One region of the Paenibacillus sp. PvR098 genome, then DNA from elsewhere that is predicted to be linked to it. Evidence: predicted binding sites of a transcription regulator. Region 1 holds the regulator's gene; each other region holds the start of a gene.
What was found. Region 1 encodes LexA, which represses DNA repair genes until DNA is damaged. Its sites were predicted from a motif close to CGAACATATGTTCG; they were not measured.
Positions count from the first base shown of each region.

Region 1 (8,204 bases):
GAAACATCGTCGTGGTATGAATGAAAACCGTTTGAATATTGATGAACTTGTAAGTAGTTCTTACAAGTTCATACACACATTGCGAGGCTTATCGTTTTATCCTGCCCCAAGCGTAAAGGAGCACGAATGGACTGATCAGTACAAAGTATACAGTAGGGGTTATTGTTTCTTTCAGCAATAGGACACAAGCGATCACTACGGCCAAGGAGGGGACGATGCGGAATACTAGTTCTTTGTTCATTAAGCACCTCTCTATATGTTTTGTCAATTATACCACCCTACGTAGTGGAAACAAACCTCTCTGAATAATGGGGAGAGTTCGATAGTTTAATGATTGAATGCAATTGTTAACGAATGAATAATAATGTATGCATATACATCCCAATTTCTGATATAATGAGAGTATAAAAAATCATTTGTAGGTGATCGGGCATGGCGCCACCAGGAACATACCGCCGCGGTAAGATCGAAGAATTTGTAGAACGGCTCGAAGTACGGCGCACCGTCCTCCTTACTCAGCTTGATCAACCCGAATTTCAGGATTTACAGCAGATTATCAAAGGGCAACTTACAGCGTTGGATTTGGTTATCAGTGAGCTTCAAAGTGAATTCGAAATCGTGGGTAATCAAAGTTGAATCGGAGCCGTATGAATTTCTGAAATACATGGGAGGGTTTAATATGAGTCTGCAAGACGGGACAGAAGATAAAAGCAAAATAGGCGAGTTGGTTCAGCGGATGATTGAAAGTTCACCTCATATCGATGAGCATACAGAGATCCACGTTCACTTTAACGATGGCGTATGGTATATCACTAGGGATCATAAATTCATGAACACTGACTGAATATCGTTATGCACTTCCTTAAGGAGGTGCTTTTTTTGTTAAAGAAAGTTCAATAATTTTAGAATACCGCCGGATCATAAAGGGAATATAATTATAATTCGGTTTTAATATGATTGGTAAGTTAGATAATATGTGTACTTGTTATAATCTGCTAATGAAGTTCGAATACTTCATAACTGGTGTGACGATTACTAGATGGAGAAGCCCGTTTTGGCTAAGAAGGTTTGTCACCGCAAGAGAAATTTTGTGAATTGGTAAAAAGTAGAACGAATTAATTCATTCTTGATGCAATCGTAAGAATGCTTTTTCTTTTGCTTAAAAGGAATTAGTATACAGCGGCAACTCACACAGGTTCATGATTGAGAGCGGGACCGATATTTTACACTATATTAATAGTAGTTATCCAGCTTTGGACTGAGATACGCGCTCTGCCAGCAAGCATTACGGCAGCGGGCGTTTTTTATGTCCTGTGGCTGCGCCTGGAACATAAAAAAACCTTTCAACCGACCGAAACTGGCGGAGAAAGGGAAGAAATTAATGAATATTTCTGAATACACCAATGACCTTACCTAAAACACTGACATTCTTAAGTCGAAGCGGCTCCATCGTCGGGTTTTCAGGCTGTAATCGAATATGGTCCTTTTCTTTATAAAAAGTTTTCACCGTTGCTTCATCGTCCTCGGTCATCGCGACAATGATATCTCCATTATCGGCAGTTTGCTGCTGACGCACGATAACATAATCTCCGTTATGGATGCCGGCGTCAATCATACTTTCTCCGATAACGCTTAACATGAAGACATTATTATCTCCTACATAATGGCTTGGAAGCGGAAAATAATCCTCAATGTTCTCCGTTGCCGTAATTGGCACCCCTGCTGTAACCCGTCCAATTAGAGGCACTCTTGCCACGGATACGGAGAAAGGGCCGTCTGAAGAGCTTCCGTCCAAAATTTCTATCGCTCTTGGCTTCGTAGGGTCTCTGCGAATCATCCCTTTTTTTTCCAATCGCTCCAAGTGGCCGTGTACCGTAGAACTGGAAGCCAGTCCAACCGCCTCACCAATTTCTCTTACTGAAGGCGGGTATCCCTTTTCCCTAACTTCGTTCTTGATGAACTCTAAAATCGCCAGCTGACGATTGGAAATTTTGCTCATGATCATCACTCCATTTTTGGTAATCATTACTTAGAATTATAACATAGAACCGGAGTTCGTACAAACATAAGTTCGAGAAAACCATTGACACAAACAAGTGTTCGTGTTAAATTAAAAACAGAACAAGTGTTTGGAGGTCGACTTTCGATGATACAAAATACTCAACTCATACATAATTTCAATTCTCGACAGCTTATGCAGACAAGTCATAATAATAAGAGAACGTACGTGCGTGCCATGGTTTTAGGTGCTCTGCTGTTGTTTACGGTGTTTTTTGCTGCTGTATTGGCCACATTAATCTTTGATCAAGATGCTCACGCAGCAACCTCTCAGGTACTGGTGCATACTTACGTGGAGGTTCAGTCTGGAGACACCCTCTGGGGCATTGCATCTCAGCATGCTGGTGACGGACAAGATGTGAGAGAATATGTGCACCAGTTGAAAGCGATTAACGGTTTGAAGAATGTAAATATACAATTAGGTCAGAAGCTTTTGCTTCCATAATTGATCGTTACACAGGTATCCGGTTTTCTAGAGGCTGCTTCTCTTGACAATCCGTAGCGGTAATGTCAAAGTATAATTTGAAATGACATTATCAGGAGGAACAGCATGAGCGAATCGGATCATGATGCAATCGTACGGCGAATCAACGAGTTGGCCCGCAAAGCGAAGACGGAGGAAGGGCTTACCGATGTGGAACTGAATGAACGCAACGAACTAAGAAGAAAGTATATCGACTCTTTTAAATCCTCCTTGCGTGGTCATCTCGATAACATCAAGTTTGTTGATGAAGAGAAGAAGTAAGAGCGGAGGATGAGAGATGGAGTATCGTGTATTAGGAAAAAGCGGCATCGCCGTTTCGGAGCTTTGTTTAGGTACGATGACATTTGGAAACACGACAAATGAGCAGGACTCGATTGAAATGGTTCATCGTTTTTTGGAGCGCGGAGGTAACTTTATCGATACTGCGGATGTGTATGTCTCCGGTACTTCCGAAGAGATTGTAGGCAAAGCGATTCGTGAACATCGTTCCGATGTGATTTTGGCGACCAAGGTACGCTTTCCTACTGGATCGAATATCAACCACGTAGGCTTATCCCGCAAACACATTCTCGATGGTGTGGAAGCGAGTCTTCGCCGTTTAGGTACAGATTATATTGATCTTTATCAGATGCACGTTTGGGATCAAATTACGCCAATCGAGGAAACATTGAGAACATTGGATGATCTTGTTACATCAGGCAAAGTACGGTACATCGGCTGTTCTAATTTCTTGGCTTATCAATTAATGAAATCACTAAGCATCAGTGATTTTAGTAGATATGCTCGCTTTATCTCCATACAGCCGCAGTATAGTTTAGTTTGCCGCACGATGGATCGTGAGGTTCTGCCTCTTTGTTTAGAAGAGAATGTGGGTGTTATCCCTTGGGCACCTCTTGGCGGTGGTTTTTTGACAGGAAGATATGTTCGTGGACAGGAACCGACGGAAGGACGCTTGGCATCTAAAATGGGAGAGAGCCGTTGGGAAATCCGCAATACAGAGAAAAACTTTCAAATATTAGATGAAGTTATTTCGGTTGCTCGTGAGGTCGACAAAACTCCTGCTCAGGTGGCGTTGAACTGGTTGATCCATAAACCGGGCATCACATCGCCGATTTTTGGTGCACGGACATTAGAGCAATTTGAAGAAAACATGGGAGCTATGGATTGGAAGCTGGATGCTGAGCAATGGCAGCGCTTAGATGATGTAAGCGCTCTGGAATCGGAATATCCTACCCGTTTTATTGACAAGTTTTGGCGCAAAGTGTAAATGACAATATAAGGGGCACTCATCATGTCACGTAAGTGGGAACGAATGGTTCGGAAAAATACGAAAGTTTCTAACACGCAGCGGAAGAAGAGCGGAAAAGGCGAGATTGCGGGAGTAAGTGCCGACGGTTCGGTCACATTCAAAGGACGGAGCTGGTTTTTGCCGATGCTGCTTGTGGCTACCGGTGTTTTTTGTTTTATTACTTTTCGGAATCAACCTGGACAAGAGCAGCTATATTGGATTACTGGGGCCAGCTATATTTTTCTAGCATTCCTGATGTATTGGATTCGCCGTCCTTTTCTGAAAATTGATAAAAAAACGTTATCGTCGCGCAGATTTGGCGGTAACCGGTTTATGGAAGCAGATCAAATTAAGGATATTACCATGAGTAAAGATGCCATTGTGATCAACTTCAAGCCCAAAGGAAAACGGTGGGTGTTCACCAAGCTCTACCATCTGTTTCCGGTAGACTCCGCGAGAGAAAAGCTTCAGGAGTACGCGGAAAAAAACAACGTGACGTTAATCAAAGATTAATCAATGAAGAGATAAATCAGGGGAGAAAGAGGAACACAATTTATGGGGATCAAGGCGGTTCTATTCGATTTGGATGACACGCTGCTGTGGGACGACCGCAGTGTAAAAGAAGCTTTTCAAGCGACTTGCTCTGAAGCGGCTAAATATTATAAAGTAGATCCGGCTCATCTGGAGGATGCTGTACGACGTGAAGCCCGTGCTTTATATGAATCGTATGAGACGTTCCCATTTACAAAAATGATCGGAATTAACCCGTTTGAAGGACTGTGGGCGCATTTTTCCCAAGGGAAGCAAGAAGAATTCCGTAAACTTCAAGCGCTGGCTCCAGAATATCGTACGGAGTCTTGGACACTGGGGTTGAAAGCGTTAGGCATCGAGGATAAAGAGCTTGGCTATAAACTCGGCGAGCTGTTCCCGGCTGAACGAAGAAACCGTCCCATTGTGTATGAGGAAACGTTTGAGGTATTAGATCAGTTGAAGGAGCGTTATCAGCTTCTTCTTTTGACGAATGGATCTCCCGATTTGCAGCAGGAAAAGCTGGCGGGAGTGCCTAAGCTTGCTCCTTATTTTGATCATATCGTTATCTCGGGAGAGTTCGGTCAAGGGAAGCCTGCGGGAGCCATTTTTGAACACGCTATGCGTTTGTTAGACATCCAAGCGGATGAAGGCGTTATGATCGGTGACAAACTGACAACCGATATTCTCGGTTCCAATACAGTGGGTATGCGTAATATGTGGATCAACCGTCACGGCCTGCAGCGATCCGATGAGATCGTACCTTCACATGAAATTACAAATTTGCGCGAGATTCAAACGATCATCGACTCGTTGTAATCTGACGATGATCGGCCGTCAAACCTAACGACAAATTCGGTATTAGAAAACCCCGTCCATTTGACGGGGTTTTTGATGCATTATTTATATAGATGATTATGCCTTTTGGAACGTCGCATCTTCGAACGGGTGAGCGATCCAGCCTTCTGTTTCGATAAAGAGGCGTACGGCTACGATTTGGCGGTTTTCCATCAAAGTGAAGAAGTGAGGCTTATGCTCCGGGACGGAAATAACATCGCCTGCTTCGAGTTCGACGTCGAAATAGCCCACATCGTCGGTGCCTTTGATAATGAAAATACCTTTGCCGGCCGTAATGGCCCGTACTTCATCTTCCGTATGCGTATGAACCTGCTCGAACTTTTTGAGGAGCTCGTCGAGGTTTGGTGTGGCGTCGGAAAGGGCAATGAGGTCCCATGTCTGGTAACCGCGGCGTCCAGCCAGATCGCGGATTTCTCCATCAAAGGTAGATAAAATTTGCGCTTTTTCCTCGTCTGTCAGTGCAAATTTTTCTTGCAGCTCGACAGGCAGCTTGCCTGCGTTCCAGTGCTCATACAGGACCTCTTGTTTATCCAAAAACGCTTTGACGTTTTGTTCGCCTGAGATTCGTTCGTTGGTGTTGCGGATTCTTATTTCTGCCATGGTCTATCCCTCTTTCCAATAAAGAATGGTTCCTATCTGTAGTTTATTATAGTGGAAGGTATCTCATCTGTCGATGTGTAATGGATTATTCATTCCTTAGATTTAGTACAATTCTCGTTTGATAATAGGTGAAGTTCCTTTTCATCATGCTTTGTTTCTGGTACACTTTAGGGATAATGTATTTTGCGAACTTTCGCGTTTGTTCGACAGCGACGAAAGAGATGCTGCGTAAGATCCGCATATTGAAATGATATAATAAATATGGCGGCAGGTTGAAAGGGGATCCTAGATGAATAAGTCATCTTTGCAAGAGCAATTACAAAAGAAAATTATGATATTGGACGGCGCCATGGGCACCATGATCCAGCAAGAAAATCTTACCGAGGAAGATTTCGGCGGAGAAGACCTGGATGGGTGTAATGAGATTCTTGTTCTTACAAGACCGGATGTGATCCGTAAAATTCATGAAGCTTATTTTGCCGCGGGTGCGGATATGGTAGAGACGAATACCTTCGGAGCCACCAGTGTGGTCCTTGCGGAGTATGAACTGCAGGATCGGGCTCGGGAAATCAATTTGGTCGCTGCCAAGCTCGCGATTGAAGCAGCAAATAAATACAGTACTCCAGAATGGCCGCGTTATGTGGTGGGTGCCATGGGTCCGACAACCAAAACGCTTTCCGTTACGGGAGGAGTCACGTTCGACGATTTGATTGACAGCTATTACGAACAAGCCCTGGCGTTAATGGAAGCGGGTGTTGACGCGCTTCTGCTCGAGACGTCGCAGGATACGCTCAACGTGAAAGCAGGAAGTATCGGTATTCGCAAAGCGTTCGATATGCTAGGGAAGAAGCTGCCTTTAATGATCTCCGGTACGATCGAGCCGATGGGTACGACGCTTGCCGGTCAAAATATTGAATCATTCTATATTTCTCTCGAGCATTTAGAGCCGGTATCTGTTGGTCTTAACTGTGCGACGGGACCGGAATTTATGCGTGATCATATCCGGACATTGGCGGATATTGCCGGTACGGCTGTCAGCTGTTACCCGAATGCGGGACTACCGGATGAGAACGGAAATTACCATGAGTCACCAGAAACGTTAGCGAAGAAAATGGCCGGATTTGCCGAGCAGGGTTGGCTTAACATTGCCGGTGGCTGCTGTGGTACAACACCTGACCATATTCGCGCAATGGCAGAGACTCTCAGCTCCTACAAGCCTCGAGGTCATAGAGGAGTCCATCCCCCGGCTGTTTCTGGGATTGAGACAGTATATATCGAGGATGCGAATCGTCCTTACATGGTTGGCGAGAGAACGAATGTACTGGGTTCTCGTAAGTTTAAACGCCTGATCGCAGAGGGCAAGTACGAGGAAGCTTCGGAAATTGCCCGCGCTCAAGTCAAGGGCGGTGCACATGTCATCGACGTTTGTTTACAGGATCCGGATCGCGATGAAATGGCGGATATGGAGAAGTTCCTGGAGCTTGTCGTCAAAAAGGTAAAGGTTCCATTGATGCTTGATTCAACGGATTATCGTGTCATAGAGCTGAGTCTGAAGTATTCTCAAGGGAAAGCGATCATCAACTCAATTAACCTGGAAGACGGGGAAGAGAAGTTTGAGCAAGTTGTGCCGCTCATTCATAAATATGGTGCAGCTGCTGTTGTGGGAACTATTGACGAACGCGGACAAGCCATTACAGCAAAAGACAAGCTGGAAGTTGCCCAGCGCTCATACGATCTGCTTGTAAACAAATATGGGATGAACCCGAACGATATCATTTTTGACCCGCTCGTCTTCCCTGTAGGTACGGGAGATCAGCAGTATATCGGATCGGCGAAAGAAACGATTGACGGTATTCGGATGATTAAGGAAGCCATGCCGGATACGGAGACGATACTCGGGCTTAGCAACGTTTCATTTGGTCTGCCTGAGGCTGGACGTGAAGTGCTCAACGCCGTCTTTTTGTACCATTGTACGAAGGCGGGTCTAGATTACGCGATCGTCAATACGGAGAAGCTGGAACGGTATGCATCCATTCCTGAAGAAGAGCGGAGATTGGCGGAGAACCTCATCTATGATACGAATGATGATACGTTGGCCGAGTTCGTTGCGCATTTCCGCACCAAGAAGGTTGAGAAGAAAGAAAAAATTTCGAATTTGACCTTGGAGGAGCGCTTGGCTTCGTATGTCGTGGAGGGCACGAAAGAAGGCCTGATTCCAGATTTGGATGAGGCGCTAAAAAAATATCCGCCGCTTGAAATTATTAACGGTCCTCTGATGAAAGGAATGGAAGAGGTAGGCCGTTTATTTAACAACAACGAGCTCATCGTAGCCGAGGTGCTGCAAAGTGCTGAAGTCATGAAAGCATCTGTCTCTCACTTGGAGCAGTT
Region 1 is NZ_JAFIBU010000001.1:1,032,225-1,040,428, reverse strand. Features, by position in the region: gene JOE45_RS05165 (hypothetical protein) at 433-636, shown strand; gene JOE45_RS05160 (hypothetical protein) at 680-844, shown strand; gene lexA (transcriptional repressor LexA) at 1,379-1,999, opposite strand; gene JOE45_RS23405 (LysM peptidoglycan-binding domain-containing protein) at 2,147-2,503, shown strand; gene JOE45_RS05145 (DUF896 domain-containing protein) at 2,609-2,803, shown strand; gene JOE45_RS05140 (aldo/keto reductase) at 2,820-3,809, shown strand; gene JOE45_RS05135 (hypothetical protein) at 3,834-4,343, shown strand; gene JOE45_RS05130 (HAD family hydrolase) at 4,386-5,177, shown strand; gene JOE45_RS05125 (1,2-dihydroxy-3-keto-5-methylthiopentene dioxygenase) at 5,274-5,816, opposite strand; gene metH (methionine synthase) at 6,106-8,204, shown strand, end outside.

Region 2 (8,204 bases), 680 kb from region 1:
GCAAATTCGATGAGAACAAAATCAGTATGAAGCCGAGTGCCGAGAGAACGAGACCGAGGCCGACCACACGTGCCTCTTGTCCTTTTTTGATAAGACGCCGGACGACCCCCCCTTGGATCAACGCTCCTACGATGCCGCTAACGGCGAACATAATTCCAAGCTGTGTCGGCGTTGCTCCGATGCGATCCCGTTGGAACAAGAGCAGCGTCGCTTCCAGTCCCGCTAGCGAGAATGAAACAAAGAAGGATAGCACGTATAAATATTTGAGCGGTCCGACAAACGCGCTCCAGCGGGAAGCTTTGGCTCCCTGAGGTTTATGCCGCTTCTCTTCCGTCAGCGATTCCGGCAGTTTGAAGTACGCGAACACGAAGGTACCGAATGCGAGAGCGGCGGCAACGAAGAACGGCACATGGGTTCCCCAGTGACTAAGAAGGCCGCCCAGCGCAGGCCCGAAGATGAAGCCGAGCCCGATTGACATCCCTACAAGTCCCATTCCTTTGGTACGTTCCTCATCTGTTGTGATATCGGCAACATATGCGACCGCACAGGCGGTTGCGGCTCCGGAGAACAGTCCTCCCAATATGCGGGAAACGTACATAAGCCATAGGCTTTCCAGGGCTAGGCCGAACAGAAAGAAGCTAAGGCTGAATCCGAGTGCGCCGATTATGATAAGCGGACGTCGACCGATTCGATCGGACAGCCCTCCCCACACCGGGGACATAAGGAAAGAAGCCAGCGAGTAAACCGAGAGCAGCATACCCAAATGAAAGTTTTCCGCTCCCGATCCCGTCACGGCATCGGGAAGTACCGGAATGATTATGCCGAAGCCGACAAAAATCGTCATCAGCAGAACCATGATTATGGCAAGCTGTTTGTTCATGTGGTAATGGGTTCCTCCCGATCTGCGATAGTTTCCCTTATCGTACCACATCTTTTTTGCCGATGGAAACGAACTTTAGATAAGATTAACAAAATGGACAAACCCCTGATTAATTTCTCTGCAAAATTATCAAACTATCAAGGATCAACAGTCTTTGACAAGATCAATTCCAAATCTCCTGCAAAAACTGCTTGCATCCTTGTCACATTTTGCTATACTCATTTTGTTTGCTTATTTTTTGCTGTGTCACGATAAATCGATCAAGAAGGGTAGGGATGAGCCGTGGATCAAACGAAAACTCCCTTGTTTACCGCGCTTAAAGAGCATGCCGGCCGTAATCCGGTTCAGTTTCATATTCCAGGACATAAGAAAGGGGTCGGGATGGACCCGGAATTTCGAGAGTTCATCGGCGATAACGCGCTGTCCATCGACCTGATTAATATAGCTCCGCTCGACGATTTGCATCAGCCTACCGGCGTCATTGAGGAATCTCAAAAGCTCGCTGCAGAAGCGTTCGGAGCCGATCATACCTTCTTCTCCGTACAAGGGACAAGCGGCGCCATCATGACAATGATCTTAACCGTCTGCTCACAAGGAGATAAGATCATCGTCCCCCGCAACGTTCACAAATCGGTCATGTCGGCGATTATTTTCGCCGGAGCAAAGCCCGTCTTCCTGAAGCCGGTGCGGGATGATTCCTTAGGGATCGATCATGGTGTATCGACGAAGTCGGTACGGCGAGCGCTGGAAATTCACCCGGATGCCAAAGCCGTGCTGGTCATCAATCCGACTTATTATGGCGTCTGCGCCAATCTGAAGGAAATCGTCGACATCGTTCACAGTTATAACATTCCGGTGCTGGTGGATGAAGCCCACGGCGTGCTGATCCATTTCAACGATAAGCTGCCGATGTCCGCCATGCAGGCAGGCGCGGATATGGCGGCTACGAGCGTTCACAAGCTCGGCGGCTCGCTGACACAAAGCTCGGTGCTTAACATTCGCGAAGGCCGTGTCAATGTGATGCGCGCCAAGACGATCATCAGCATGCTGACGACCACCTCCACCTCGTACATTTTGCTCGGGTCGCTCGACTGCGCAAGACGCTACCTAGCTCTGAGCGGCAAAGAGCTGGCGGACCGGGCGCTTGAGCTTGCCGACTACGCACGGGAAGAAATCAACCGCATCCCTGGTCTTTACTGCTTCGGAGAAGAAATCCTGGGCAAGGAAGCCACTTACAATTACGACCCGACGAAGGTCAGCATCCATGTGCGCCATCTGGGCATTACCGGCTACGATGTGGAAAACTGGCTCCGGGAGCAGTACAATATTGAAGTTGAGCTTAGCGATATGTACAACATCTTGTGTCTGGTCACTCCTGGTGATACGCGAGAGAACATCGATATTCTTCTCACCGCCCTCCGCAGGCTCTCACAAGAGAACTACTCCATCCGTCAAGCGAATGAGCTGGTGATTAAAATTCCGAAAATACCGCAGCTCACCTTGTCTCCGCGTGACGCGTTCTACGGGGATACCGAAATGATCCCGTTCAAGGAATCCGCGGACCGCATTATCGCGGAATTCATTTACGTATACCCTCCGGGCATACCGATATTGCTGCCGGGTGAACTCATCACCCAGGACCTGATTGACTACATTACGGAGCACATCGAGGTCGGCTTGCCTGTTAAAGGGCCTGAAGACCGCAGCATTGAAAAAGTCAAAGTCATCGTGGAAACACCGGCGATTTTTTAACCTCGCCGGATTGCTCAACAAGGCCAGCCCTGCCCGGGCTGGCCTTGTTCCGTTTTATAGGCTTCCTTGCTTAATCTGTTCCTCAAGCCAACCAATGACGTCGGCCACCGCATGCTCGTTATGGTGCTTGCAGGAACGGACAGCAGCCTGCAGCAGCTCCGGGTGGGCGTTGGCAACGGCGATGCCGATCCCTGCCCTGCGGATCATCTCCAGATCGTTCAGATGATCTCCCATGGCCACGCAGCGCTCGATCGGAATGTCAACGTGCACGCTTAGCTCCTCCAGCGCGTGGCCTTTGGTCGCCCCTTGCGAGAGCATCTCCAAATATTTATCGTCCGATCGAACCCAGACCACCTCCGCATCCTCCGTAAGTTCATTTACGGCCATGGCGACGTCATCCAGCCGACTCGGCTCCCAAGCGAACAATATTTTGATCCAGGGCTCTGACAGCTCATCGGAAATTCTAATCGCCTGCAGCGGAAACCCCTCAATACGCCGATGCCGCTCTGTAGTTTCATTGTCCCTCAGGGTATAAGGAGCAGTCCCGTCCTTCGCATAGATTTCAACGCCCAGCTCTGGAAACCGTTCCATGACCCTCTCCAGCACTCTCCTGCTGGATGCAGGCAGCGTCCTTACCCATAGGGTCTCCTCACAAGCGTAATCGTATATGACGGCTCCGTTGCTTAAAATGACCGGAGCATTCACTGGCAGCCGATTCGCATAACGCCTGACGGAAGACGCTATGCGACCTGTCGCCAAAGTGAACCTTCCTCCATGCGCTGTAAACCGCTCTATGGCGGCAAGATTGTCAGGGCTAATGTCCTTGCCGCTGCTCAGCAGCGTCCCGTCCATATCTGTTACCAGCAAATAATTGCTGAAGAATTGGCTGTCGATCATAGGAAACCTCTTTTTCTGCCTATCCGCTCAGCTGTCCGCAAAAGCCTTAAGCAAGTATTGTATTTGGTTTTTCTTAATGCTATGATGGTCATGGTGCTTGAAGCAAGAAAACCTTTCCAGTCCATTATGTAGGCAGGTGCATTCATCATGGCGCAAAGCGCTTATATTAAGTTCGTAGAAGGGTCCGCCGTTTCCTCGTTAACGCTGGATGAATTGAAGAACCAGCTCATGCATTACCAGGATCAGCTGGCACTCACAGGCCGGCAGCTCGAATGGGAGTACGATGATGCCGGCTTCCCGTACACGCTGGAAACAAAGGCCGAAGCCGAGGGCCAGTGGTTTTATTTAAAAGGAAAAAATCCGCTCTACAAATATATCGTCATGGGTGTCGGCTCCGAGACGCAAACAGATACAGAGCGCCATTACGTACAGGTCGTATTACCTGACGACTGTACGCATGGAGACAAAGCGAAGGGTAATGAGTATTGCAAATATTTAGCCAAGCTGTGGAAAGCCGAGCTTCATTTGTTCAACGGACGCATTATGTACTTCAATCCCCGGAAGTAGCGCTTCAGCTTCCCGATGGGCTGCAAGGTATCATGCTGATATCAGTACAAAATTATTATCTCTCATCCATACCCGTATTTAAGCGAAGAACCCTTCTCTCACTCAAGAAGGGTTCTTCGCATCTAATGTCATGACTGCTGCTCTTGTTGTTCTTCCACGATCTCGTTATAAATCTGAACAACGCGATCCCACTCTTCCTCATCCTCGATACTAGTGAGAAAGGCTTCACCGTCTTCTTCTTCAATCCGGAAAATTACACCATCAGACTCCACGTCGTTGCGGTCCAGAAGCACCGCATACGCCCGGTCGCTCGCCTCAAAGGTATAAACCATAACCATCTCATGCTCAACGCCGTCTTGATCGGTTACTATAAAAATATCATCCTCATGATCATGGTCGCAGGAAGCATCATGAATGTGCTCGCTCATGGGAAAACCTCATTTCATTATAAAATTGGTCGTACTTCCGTATCGTACCACGCTCACGGAGCCCAAGTCAATGAAGCGGACCGCCTCCCTGTCTAGGATTCGTTAAAGTGTACAGCGATCGATTCGGCACCGGGTTCTGGTCTTGATATACAGAGAAGTTATGATGGAGCCTCTTAAAATACAACAAAAAAAGGGACAGCGGCCGTCACGCTATCCCTTATCTTCTATATGTGTTATTTGGAGACGATCAACTTCTCGGATACTACGGTATAGCTGCTCGTTTCGCTCTCCTTAATGGAAAACTTCACAACATATTTGCCGGATTCATCAAACGATATGTTGAACGGCCACGGATACCAGAAGCTTTCTCTTTGCCCGCCGACGACCTTCTCATGAACCCCTACCTCTTTGCCACCTGGCGATACGATAGACATTTTAAAGGAGTGAATCGGTATGGTCAGGCTATCCACTTGAGCAAATACCGCAAAATCCAGTCGGTCGCCCTTCTCGACTCCACCAAACGGCTGTGTGATGGAATAATCGTTATCGACCTTCTTGGCTACAAACATATGTACGTTTGGCTTGTAGATGGACACCGTCTTCGAGGCGTCATCCCATTTGACTAGAGCTTGCAAGGAATCGGATAAGGCACGAACGGGAAGCACGGTGCTTCCTTTAATCAAAAAAGCGGGGGTCTCACCGTCTTTGAACGGCCTTTCCGCATTGTTAATCATCACTTTTGCCTTAACATAACCTTCAAATTCGCCCCACATGGAACTGGCGTAGACCCCTGCCGTCCCGAACAGGGAAAGCGACAGCATCAGCGTCAGTAATCGCGGCACCTTCATTTCCAGCAACCTCCATCATGTTCTTGGTTTGTTATCTTATACTCCGATGGTTCGTAAGAGTTGCGGTGTTTTATGGGAAAACCCCAAACTTTTTTTGATAAATATCTACATCTAGTTATTGTCCAGGGATTTCACGTAGCATTTATACAAAATATGGCAATAAAGAGGCGGGCGCGCATGTCGAATCACACCATCCTTTTTGACGAGCGGTGAAGATTCATGCGCTTGCCCGGGAAATTCCCCTCTTTCCTTCTAACGTGTGAACTCATCCTCTGCCCCAAGCAGCTGCTGCAGCTTCTCCTCGCACTTCCCCCTGAGCACCATCGGCATGATCGAGCAGTGAAATTCGTAGCCCTGAAATACATACATAACGTGATAGTTCCGTTCTGGCGTAATTTCTTCCAGCACAATGCGGCAGCCGCTCTTGCGAAGCCGCTGCTTGATGCCGATATGTTCCCTTTCCACCCGTATGGACAGCCGTTCGAACAATCCGCTCCAAATCCGGGACAGCTTCATCGCTTCGGCATATTTACGGTCCAGCTCCAGCGCTTTAAGCAGATGCAACGTCACAACATATTGATGAACCCACGTCTCCACCGTACTATTCCGCATGTTCGCCCACCCGAAACAAAAGATTTGTACACTCATTATATAGAACATTTGTTCCCTTTTCAACAAAGACAAGCCTATTCCTTTATTGAAGCCAAAACCTGACAAAATATTCTTGAATCTTTCATGAAAAACATGGTAGATTAAATAAATATTCAGCTGGTATGTCATAGGCGAGTGGAGGACCGCAAGTGAGCCTGCAAATTCAAATGATCGGTACGGGAAGCGCATTTGCCAAAACATTTTACAATAACAACGCATTGGTCTATTCGGACGGCTTTACATTATTAATCGATTGCGGGATTACCGCTCCAAGGGCGTTGTACGAACTCGGGATTCCGCTCGATCGGATCGATGCGGTGCTCATCTCTCATATCCATGCGGATCATGTGGGCGGGCTTGAAGAGCTTGCTTTTCAATATATGTACGTGTTCAAACGCAAAATCAAGCTGCTGGTTCCTGCTCCATTGGAAACCGTTCTCTGGGAGCATACGCTTCGGGGAGGACTTGAGAATACGGCCGAAGGCCTTGTCAGCTTGAACGATTATTTTGAAGTGATTTCTTTGGCGGAGCGGACGCCGTTTGCCCTCCATCCGGGACTAAGCGTGGAGACGATCCCGACAGATCATATTCCCGGCAAGTCAAGCTACTCTCTGCTGCTTAACGGCAACATATTTTACAGCGCAGATATGAAATTTAGCGCTCCGCTGCTGCTTGGACTGCACGAACAAGGCTGTGAAGTCATCCTGCACGATTGTCAGCTGTTCTGTCCAGGAACCGTGCACGCCTGCCTGGACGAGCTGCTTACACTGCCCGCGGACGTACAAAAGAAGGTGCTGCTTATGCACTATGGAGACAACATGTCCCAATTTATCGGAAAAACGGGTCATATGACCTTCATGGAGCAGTTCAAAACGTATACCTTGCCGTCGTAAGGATCATCGATCGCGCCGCGTTTCATGGACGCCATCTCATCCCAACAGACGCCATCCATAACCTGACCCGTTGGGGTCAGGTTTTGCTGCTGCAGTACCCTTCAGAATCGTTCCGAGACGACCTTGGCTTGAGTAAACTGGAGCAGGTAATCGCGCCCACCCGCTTTGGAATCCGTTCCGGACATGTTAAAGCCGCCGAACGGATGAACCCCTACAAGCGCTCCTGTGCATTTGCGATTGAAATATAGATTACCGACATGAAACTCCGAGCGAGCCCGTTCCAAATGCGCCCTGTTCCTCGTGATGACCGCTCCGGTCAGCCCATACTCCGTATCATTGGCCAGCTCGAGCGCTTGATCGAACGAGGACGCTTTAATGAACGCAACCACCGGCCCGAAAATTTCCTCCTGCGCGATTCGTGCCTTCGAGTCGACATCTGCGATGATAGTCGGCTCGATATAATACCCCTTGGCATTCCCCGCTCTGCCTCCGCACACCACACGGCCCTCCATACGACCGATTTCCAGATATTCGAGAATTTTACGGTGAGCCTTGGCATCGATGACCGGTCCGACATCCATTTCAGGATCTGACGGATCACCTACACGCAGACGGCTTACGCGTTCCGCCACCCTGCGAAGCACCTCATCATATACACTCTCATGCACTATGGCGCGAGAACAGGCGGAGCACTTTTGTCCGGCAAACCCGAAGGCCGACGCCGTAATCGCCTCCGCTGCCAGCTCCAGGTCACAGTCGCTATCGACGATAATCGCATCCTTGCCGCCCATTTCGGCGACGACCCGCTTGATCCAGCGCTGTCCGGGGGCGGTTTTGGCCGCCCGCTCGTTGATACGCAGCCCCACTTCGCGGGATCCCGTAAAGCTAACAAACCGGGTCAACGGATGCTCCACCAAAACATCGCCCACCTCCTGCCCGGAGCCTGGCAGGAAGTTGACCACACCATCCGGCAAGCCAGCCATGTCGAGCATCTCCATAAACTTAGCGGCTATGACCGGTGTCGCACTGGCCGGTTTCAGCACAACCGTGTTGCCGGCCGCCACAGCCGCCGACGTCATTCCCGCCATAATAGCGAGCGGAAAGTTCCATGGAGGGATAACTATGCCGACCCCGAGCGGAATATAGGTAAGCTCGTTGTCCTCTCCCGGAATATGTGTAAGCGGCTGCCGCTCCGACAGACGCTCCGCTTCCCGGCCGTAAAACTCAAGAAAATCAATCGCTTCTGCGGTATCGGCATCCGCCTCCGCCCAGCTCTTCCCCGCTTCCA
Region 2 is NZ_JAFIBU010000001.1:350,088-358,291, reverse strand. Features, by position in the region: gene JOE45_RS01755 (MFS transporter) at 1-880, opposite strand, end outside; gene JOE45_RS01750 (aminotransferase class I/II-fold pyridoxal phosphate-dependent enzyme) at 1,163-2,632, shown strand; gene JOE45_RS01745 (HAD family hydrolase) at 2,687-3,529, opposite strand; gene JOE45_RS01740 (DUF1885 family protein) at 3,677-4,096, shown strand; gene JOE45_RS01735 (DUF1292 domain-containing protein) at 4,225-4,524, opposite strand; gene JOE45_RS01730 (stalk domain-containing protein) at 4,758-5,372, opposite strand; gene JOE45_RS01725 (YhjD family protein) at 5,625-5,984, opposite strand; gene JOE45_RS01720 (MBL fold metallo-hydrolase) at 6,173-6,916, shown strand; gene pruA (L-glutamate gamma-semialdehyde dehydrogenase) at 7,018-8,204, opposite strand, start outside.
Region 2: a site for LexA is predicted at 6,026-6,039, ahead of JOE45_RS01725 (YhjD family protein). Genes of this name have one in related genera too.

Region 3 (8,204 bases), 870 kb from region 1:
TCCAGCCGGATATACGCCCGCAAGCTGGGCATCCACGGATTCTCCGCTAGTGCCGAACAATCCTCGAATTTTCGTACACTTTCTTCAAGCCAATGCTGCGGCCAAGGGTGGCTGCGGGAATCGTCGTACAGCCGCTGCACCAACTGAAAAAGCGCATCGTCGCTTTTATCACCGCTGAATGCATCCGCCAACCGCCAGAAAGGATCTTCTTCGGCAGCATCTCCATATCGCTCTTCAAGAAGCTCCTCAAGCAAATCTTGACGCAGCAGCGCGCTTTCTGTTTCGTTCGCAATGCGAAACCCCGGATCCAAGCCGATTAGCTGATAATGCTTTTGAATAACTTCCATGCAAAACGAATGCAGCGTCGTAATCGATGCTCTGGGTATAAGGGCCAATTGACGCCGAAGGTGATCGGAATCGGGATTGGCCGTGAGCGCTTTTTCCAGAGCTTCGCTGATCCGGTGACGCATCTCCGCAGCCGCTGCTTTGGTGAATGTAGCCACAAGCAGCCGATCCACATCGATCGGATCTTTTTCATCGGAAATGCGCCGGATAATCCGCTCTACGAGTACGGCCGTTTTGCCGGAACCGGCGGCGGCGGCCACCAGGATGGAATGCCCGTGAACGGAGATCGCGTTCCATTGGTCATCCGTCCAAGTGCTGCCCTCAGGCTTTGGAAACGTTACAGTCATCAGGTCTCTCCTCCATCGTTTTCTTTACGGCCGGACGTGGAATTCAACTCGTCTTCTGTGAGAGCGTCCGATTCGTCTTCCGTTGAAGCTGCGATCTCCAGTGCGGCAAGCGGCAGGATTCGGGACGCCGCCGGCCTAAAACCTGAAACAGACCCGCGCCGTTTCGGTTCAGCCTGTTTCTCCATCAGCTCCCACACCAAATCTTTGCCTATCGGAGGCAGCACCTTATAATCGTTGCCTTCCAGCTGCGTGTCGAACTGGCATACCGACCTGTAGGAGCAGTTGGTGCAGGCGATTGACTGCCCCATTCGATAGGGTTCAATATCGATGCGCCCATCCGTCATGGACGTGCCGATCTCGCGTATGGTTCGTCTAACATAGCCTCTAACCGTATTCCACTGCGCTTCCGATGCAACAGAAGAAGTTTTATAGAAGCTGCCGTCCGTTTTGAGCGCTGCCGGCAGCAGCTCGGAATGCCCGCTTGCCCCGATCAGACTGCTATCCATGAGCCCGATCACCTCCGGATCAGCTTTAAGCAGCCCTTTCATTTTGAAGCGTTTCTTCAGCTCCTTATCGATCTGTTCGACAGTCAGTCCGTTTTTGGCATTCAATATCGGATTGTGTACATGAAAATAAAGGACTCCGGCGGGCTCCGCTTCTTTGCCCAGCCATATCGGCGCGTGCGTCAGGATCACATCCAAATAGGTAAGCATTTGCAGGGAAAGCCCGTAATACACTTCGGCCATGTTCAGCATTTTGGCGCTTGATTTATAATCGATCACCCTCAGCAGCGTTCCCTGCTCGGTATCCGCGCGATCGATCCGGTCGATCCTTCCGCGAAGCTCCATACGAACTCCGTTATTCAGCTCGTAAATCAGCGGCGGAATCGGCTGCCCGTTTCCGAAGCCGATCTCGAGTCCGATCGGGCGGAATTGCCCACGCTTGGCATGCTCTCCCAGCATCAAGGCGGCCCGGCTAATCACCTGCTTCAGCTTGCGGGCAATATACAAATACCTTTTGGAGCTGAGAAGAATTTCGCCCTGCAGCTTAGGCGCAAGCGCATCGACCACCAGCGCGGCGCGCTCTTCGCTCTCCCTGGCAGTGAGCGCCCCCCAATCCACTCCCTCCATCTCCACTTGCTCCGCAAACTTGCTCAAGGCCGCATGAAACAACTGCCCTACGTCGGGTGCCTCCAACCGGAAAATGCGGCGTTCCTTCAGCCGCAGCCCATGAGAAGCGAATTGGGAGAATGGACAAGCGACAAACCGTTCCATCCGCGACACGCTGGTTTCGATATGTTCTCCGTACAGCTGCCTGCTGGTCGGATCGCTTAAAGCCGGTGCCTTATTCGTATACAGCAGCGATTGAATCATTCGGGAAAGCTTCCAGCCGAATTCCGGCTGCCGGGCAAACCAATTGTATACGGACCACCATACCCCGCTCATGGGGGAACCCTGCATCCACTGCTTTAATTGCACAACCAGCAGCGATAGCGCTTTGTCCGAATGCGCCACATATTCGAGCTGCTCGCCGGAGGATGCATCCGAAGCCGGATCATTAAACAAGAGCCGCTCCCGAGTGTGCGGAAACAACCGCTTGATTTGCCGGATCACATCGGAAGGAAGCAGCGATTTCCCTTCTTCATCGGCCAAAGGATAGCTGAGCCATAATCCGTCTGACGGAGTGCAGAACGCGCAGTAGATCAAGAACGACTCATCAAGCAGCCGTCTTCGGCTTCCTTCAGCAGTCTGAAGACCCGCCGAACCGAGCCTCTCCCGTTCCGCTTCCGTCAGCACGCCGCTTTCAGTAATTTTGGCGGGCATGACGCCTTCATTCACCCCGAGTACAAACATGTGCTTCACCCGTCCGGAACGGGTTCGGTCCATCGACCCGATCAACACCTGATCCAATGTCGGAGGAACAAGACCGAGCTTGATGCTCTCAAACCCTGTTTGGATCAACTCCGCGAATAAGTCCAGTGATGTGGACTGCTCCCCCATCAGCTCGGCAAGCTGATCGAACACATCCATGATCCGCTCCCATACCTGTGCGTGCTCCCTGGCTTTTTCCGGTTCACCGCACCGCAGTGACGCCTGACTCCACGCTTCCAGCCGTTCAGGCACTTGAAGCCTGATAAGCAGTTCGTATACCGCTCGTACGCGGTCTTGTACCGTTGTTTTCTCACGCAGCTTGTTTTGCAGCTCCATAAGCGGCTCGGCTACCGCCCTGCGACAGGCATTGATTTTAGTCAAAAAAGCCTCGTCAGCAGCTCGTGCTTCCGCTTCATCCTGCTCCAGGTTCGTTCTATTGGAGTAGGTCCAATCCTTCGGATCTGTCCATTTGGAGCCTTGAATGCCGAAGGCCAATACATAGTTTTCCAACTGATCCATTGCGAGACGGTCGATCCGCAGCTTCCCTCCCTGAGGGTCCCTTTCCTCAGCAAACGGCAGGAACAAGCCTGTTTTGACGCATCGAAAAACGGCATCATATTTCCAATAATTGAGCACTGTCTCGAGTGCCGAGCGAATCAGCTCCACCACCGGATGATGCATCACCGAACGCTTCTGGTCGAAGAAATGGGGGATGCCGTAATCACGGAACGTTCCGGCCAGCAGATCACCGTAAGCTTCCACGCTTCGGACGGAGACGGAAATATCGCGCCAACGCAGCCCTCCATCACGCACAAGCTTCACGATATCCCGGGCTAATCCCTCCACCTCGGCCCTTCGGCTTACCGCTGCGGAGATCCGGACGGACGAACCTCCGTTAACCTCCCCTTTGTCGGTGAATGGCTTCTTGACCCGATCTCCCCAATGCGCTTCCAGATAAGCGAGCATCGGATTGTCCCCAAACCGTGCAGGAGGGGAGTCTGAAAGCACAATATGCTCCGCTACATCGACCGCTTGCTGCCGCAGCCGCTCCTGAAGCTCCAGCATGGTGCGTGCCGTGGGATGGAATAAATCTAGCTCATAAAGACCTTCCCCATTCAAGTAAGGCCGATCGAGACATAGCGTTAGCGTCACATTCCTTGCCCTCTGCGCAAGCTGCTCCAGTACCGCGAATTCCTGCGGCGTAAACCCGTGAAACCCGTCTACCCAGCACTCGGCATCATGTACATAATCCGATTCGCCAAGCTGCTTGGCAAGCAAGGTCAAATAATCTTCTCCGTCCAAGTAAAGCTTTGACAGCTCCATTTCAAAATCGCCATAGATCAACTGCAGATCGTGCAGCTTATCCTCCAATGAACCGCCTGAAGCACTGAGGGAGCCGAAACGCTCCGAATAAAACCGGCTGAGGCCTTCAGACGTTACACAGTAGCGCTTGAATTCGCTGAACAGTTGATTCAAATTGTCCAGAAACCCCATTTGATCCGCAGAAGCTTGAAATCGGCGCAGCCGATCCTTGTTTCTATGTATAACGCGGTGAAGCAGCAACTTTTTCCCCGTTTCATCAATCGGAAGACGAGCCGTGCCCCCGACCTCTTGCATCACCCGCCAGGCCAACCGGCGAAAACTAAGAACCTGCGCCCGAAGCGTTCCCCCAAGCTCAGGTGCGGATACAAGCGCATACTCCGCCTGAAACGTCGCCTGCTCCGGCACAAGCCATATCAGCGGTCTCCCCTCCGGCTTCTCCATGAGCCTTTGTTTGATTTCATTTAGACAAAATGTCGTTTTCCCGCTCCCGGCACGGCCAAGCACAAAACGAAAAGCCATGATCGCTTCCTCCGTTCCGTATCATTTACATTAACTCTATTATTCTACCAAAAATCCGCACTTGATGGGAAAAGGTAGGTTTTGGTCATTATAACATTTTTCAAAACAGGAACAAACGTTCTAAATGTGAACAACTATTGAACCTGCATGCCAAATTCCAGCTACATGTTCCTAAAGAGGAGAAAAACAGCGTAAAACCTCGAAATCATAAGATTATGGACTATGACTTACGTTTTCATTGGTTTTCATTGCCAATGATTGTCGCTTTCATGGAGGTATATCAGCTTTGTCAAATGGTGTTGCATACAAGATAATAAAGATACAATATTTACAAGGAGGTCATTTCAAATGATTAAATTTTTCACTTCTTTTATCGACTATTTCGCAGAAGTAAAAACCGAAACCTACCGATTATTAGACCAGCATGGGTTATCAGACCACGATTAAGAAGTTCACAATGATATAGAAGGAGGTAATTCAAATGATTAAATTTATCACTTCTTTTATTGATTATATCGTAGAGGTAAGACATGAAACTTATAAATTATTAGATAAGCATGGATTATCAGACAACGATTAAGAAGATACTCCAGCCCCCATTTTTATGATCTAATGAATGAGGTGATATGGTGGATTTAGGTTATGTAGTTTGACACCCTGTTCGTTCCCAATATGGAATGAGCAGGTTTTTTTTGCGTAAAAATGAGCTAACTGCACCAAAAAAGACGATACCCCCACAGGATATCGCCCTTCTGTTTACTGGTCACTTCTATTGTATTGAATACAGAGTACTGTCCGTCAATCCGTCATCCACACCGTTTTGTCCGCTGCAGGTCTCCGCTTGCCTTCCGGCTGTGGCATATCCGGAATCCCCATGTACAGCAGTCCGACCATTTCTTCCTTATCGGTCAGCTTGAAGGCTTGCTTCATCCGCGCGTGGTACATCGGTTCGCCGGAGCGCCAGATCGCTCCAAGGCCCAGAGCATGTACCGTCAAGAGCATATTTTGCACGGCGGCATGCACTGCAGCAAATTCTTCGATTTGAATAACACCCTTAGCATCCGTTGGCGAAACAACGACAGCGATCACGACCGGTGCGCGGAACGCCTTGGCGGCTTGCTTCGCCCGCAATCCCTCCAAATCCTCCTTCGTGAGCTGCGGAGCTTTATCCGACACTATATCAGCATAGGCATCAGCCAGCACCTGCCGCCCTTTGCCCGTCATGACAAAGAAACGCCACGGCTCAGTTCCATGATGACTTGGGGCCCAGTTCCCCGCCTCCAGCACCTCTTCGATTTGCTCCCTGGAGATCGGATCCTGCTTCACCCGTCCGACACTCCGTCGGCCCTGAATCGCTTCCTCCAAACGCATGCTTCCCATCATCCGACACCTCTCCTCATTGAACGGCATCTTAACACTGTAAAACATGTACTCGGTTATCGCTTGCTCCGCACTTCAAAAATAGCAAATTTTAAATAATTGCCTTCGTCGACGCCCAAAATTCGCGGATGATCCTTCCCGGCATTGCGGAATTCAATCAAACGAAGCGTCTTGCCCGCATCCACCGCCGCAGCATGAATCGTCTCCAGAAACAGCTCCGGCTTCATGTGGTACGAGCAGCTGGCTGTTACCAAATAGCCGCCCTCATTCACCAGCTTCATTCCGTGCAGGTTGATGTCTTTGTAGCCTCTGCAGGCTCCTTCCACGGCGCTTCGCGATTTGGCAAAGGCCGGAGGATCCAGAATGACAACATCCCACGTCCTTCCTTTACTCACAAGAGGGACGGAGGTATCCACCTTCCGCCGATCCGCTTGCGCACGTTCCTGCCGAATGTCAAGACCGCGGGACTGCTCGCGCAAATAATCGAACGCATCGGCAACCACGAACTCCACCCGTTCCTCGAATCCGTTGAGCTCCACGTTCCGCTTGGCGGTATCCACCGCATGCTCCGATATATCCAGGCAGGTCACTTTCTTTGCCCCGTAAGCGCAAGCGTTCAGCGTAAAGCTGCCGGTATGCGAGAAGCACTCCAGCACCGTAGCGCCGTCCCAATAAGGAAACGTCACCTCGGTTCCGCTTTTGTTCACGGGAATCCGCTTCACCGTTCCGTCGTCCAACAATTGCTCTCTAAGCTCAATACCGCTTCGCTTGCCCCAGCCCTTCATAAGTGGGGCCAAAGCCGCCCGGTTCTCCCGTTGGTCGAAGAAATAGCCTGTCTTCTGGCCTTGTTCGATATCGACCTCAAGCAGCAGTCCGTTCTCGCGTATGGTTACATGCCGCGGGCATTCGCCATAAAGCAGCCCCTTGCGCTGTGTGAGACCCTCCAGCTCCCGTACCGACACATCGCTGCGTTCATAAATACCTGCCGGCTGCATCACTTCGATCAAAGCGGCGATCATGGCTTCTTTGGCTTCTTCCATGCCCAGCGTCAGTATCTGAACAACCAGCACATCCTCAAATTTATCAACGATCAGGCCCGGCAACAAATCCGCTTCTCCATAGACCAAGCGATAGCTTCGGGCATCTGGAAGGAACCGCTCGCGGTGCTCTTTACACTCCCGTAACCGCCGAATAAAGAAATCCTGGTTTATTTCCTCCAACGGCTCATAAGAAACAACCCGGACCGCAATCTGCGAAGCCGGATTGTAGTAGCCGGCCGCAACAAACTGGCCGGTATGCGTATGTATGGAAGCAAGCCGGCCAGGAACGGCTTCCCCCTCCACCCGTTCGATTTCCGAACGGAATACCCAAGGGTGGCCTTCCTCAAGACGCTTCTTTCTTTTTTTCTGTAAATAAACGACTGCCATAGCTCAAGCCTCCAACAAATTAATAAGACGAAGAGCCCGCAAGCCCTGTCATCAATGCAACACCTGAGCTCGTCCCGAGTCTGGTCGCACCTGCTTCGATCATTTTCATTGCGGTTTCCAGGTCACGAACGCCTCCGGACGCTTTTACTCCGATCGAAGAGGATACGCTCCGGCGCATGAGTGCCACATCCTCAAGCGTCGCTCCGCCTTTCCCAAAGCCGGTTGACGTTTTTACATATTGGGCTCCCGCTTCCTCGGATAGGCGGCAGGCGGCTGTTTTTTGCTCATCCGTCAAAACGCCCGTTTCGAAAATGACCTTGACAATCGCTTGTCCCTCTACAGCTTTTACCACTGCACGGATATCGTCACGGACCGCGTCATGATCGCCTTGTATCAGCTTCCCGATTTGAAGCACCATGTCGATTTCATTAGCTCCTTGTTCAACCGCTTTAGCCGCTTCAAAGGCTTTTACCTTAGTGTCGCTGGCTCCTAGCGGAAATCCGCATACGACGCTGATCTTCACGACGGAATCCTGCAGAAGCTCACGGCAAAGCGGAACCCAAACACCGTTCACGCATACGCTGTAAAACCCGTACTGCTTCGCCTCTTCACAGAGCTTGAGAATCGCATCATGGTCTGCATCCGCTTTAAGCAGCGTATGGTCAATGTAGGAAGGCAATGCTTTCACATCAAATCCGGTCATTTACCTCACCTCATATCCCAGCGCTTCCAGCGCTTTTTTTAGAACCGAATCGTTATTTCCATACCCAGACTGTGTCTGCTGCTGCCAAGCAGTAATCGGATCGAGCCACTCTACACCGCGAATTTCCTCTACTTGGGCCTGCAGCGATCCACCCGTTGCCTCTACCAAATAATAGTGTACCTCTTTATCCACTAAGCCTACGCCGGACAACGTAAATTGATACGTAATTTTCTCCAGCGGCTGCACAATCGTGCCGATGATCCCCGTTTCCTCAGCAATTTCGCGGAGG
Region 3 is NZ_JAFIBU010000001.1:164,889-173,092, reverse strand. Features, by position in the region: gene addA (helicase-exonuclease AddAB subunit AddA) at 1-692, opposite strand, end outside; gene addB (helicase-exonuclease AddAB subunit AddB) at 692-4,405, opposite strand; gene JOE45_RS00830 (nitroreductase family protein) at 5,204-5,788, opposite strand; gene JOE45_RS00825 (class I SAM-dependent rRNA methyltransferase) at 5,842-7,212, opposite strand; gene deoC (deoxyribose-phosphate aldolase) at 7,232-7,915, opposite strand; gene JOE45_RS00815 (NUDIX hydrolase) at 7,916-8,204, opposite strand, start outside.
Region 3: a site for LexA is predicted at 4,514-4,527, ahead of addB (helicase-exonuclease AddAB subunit AddB). Genes of this name have one in related genera too.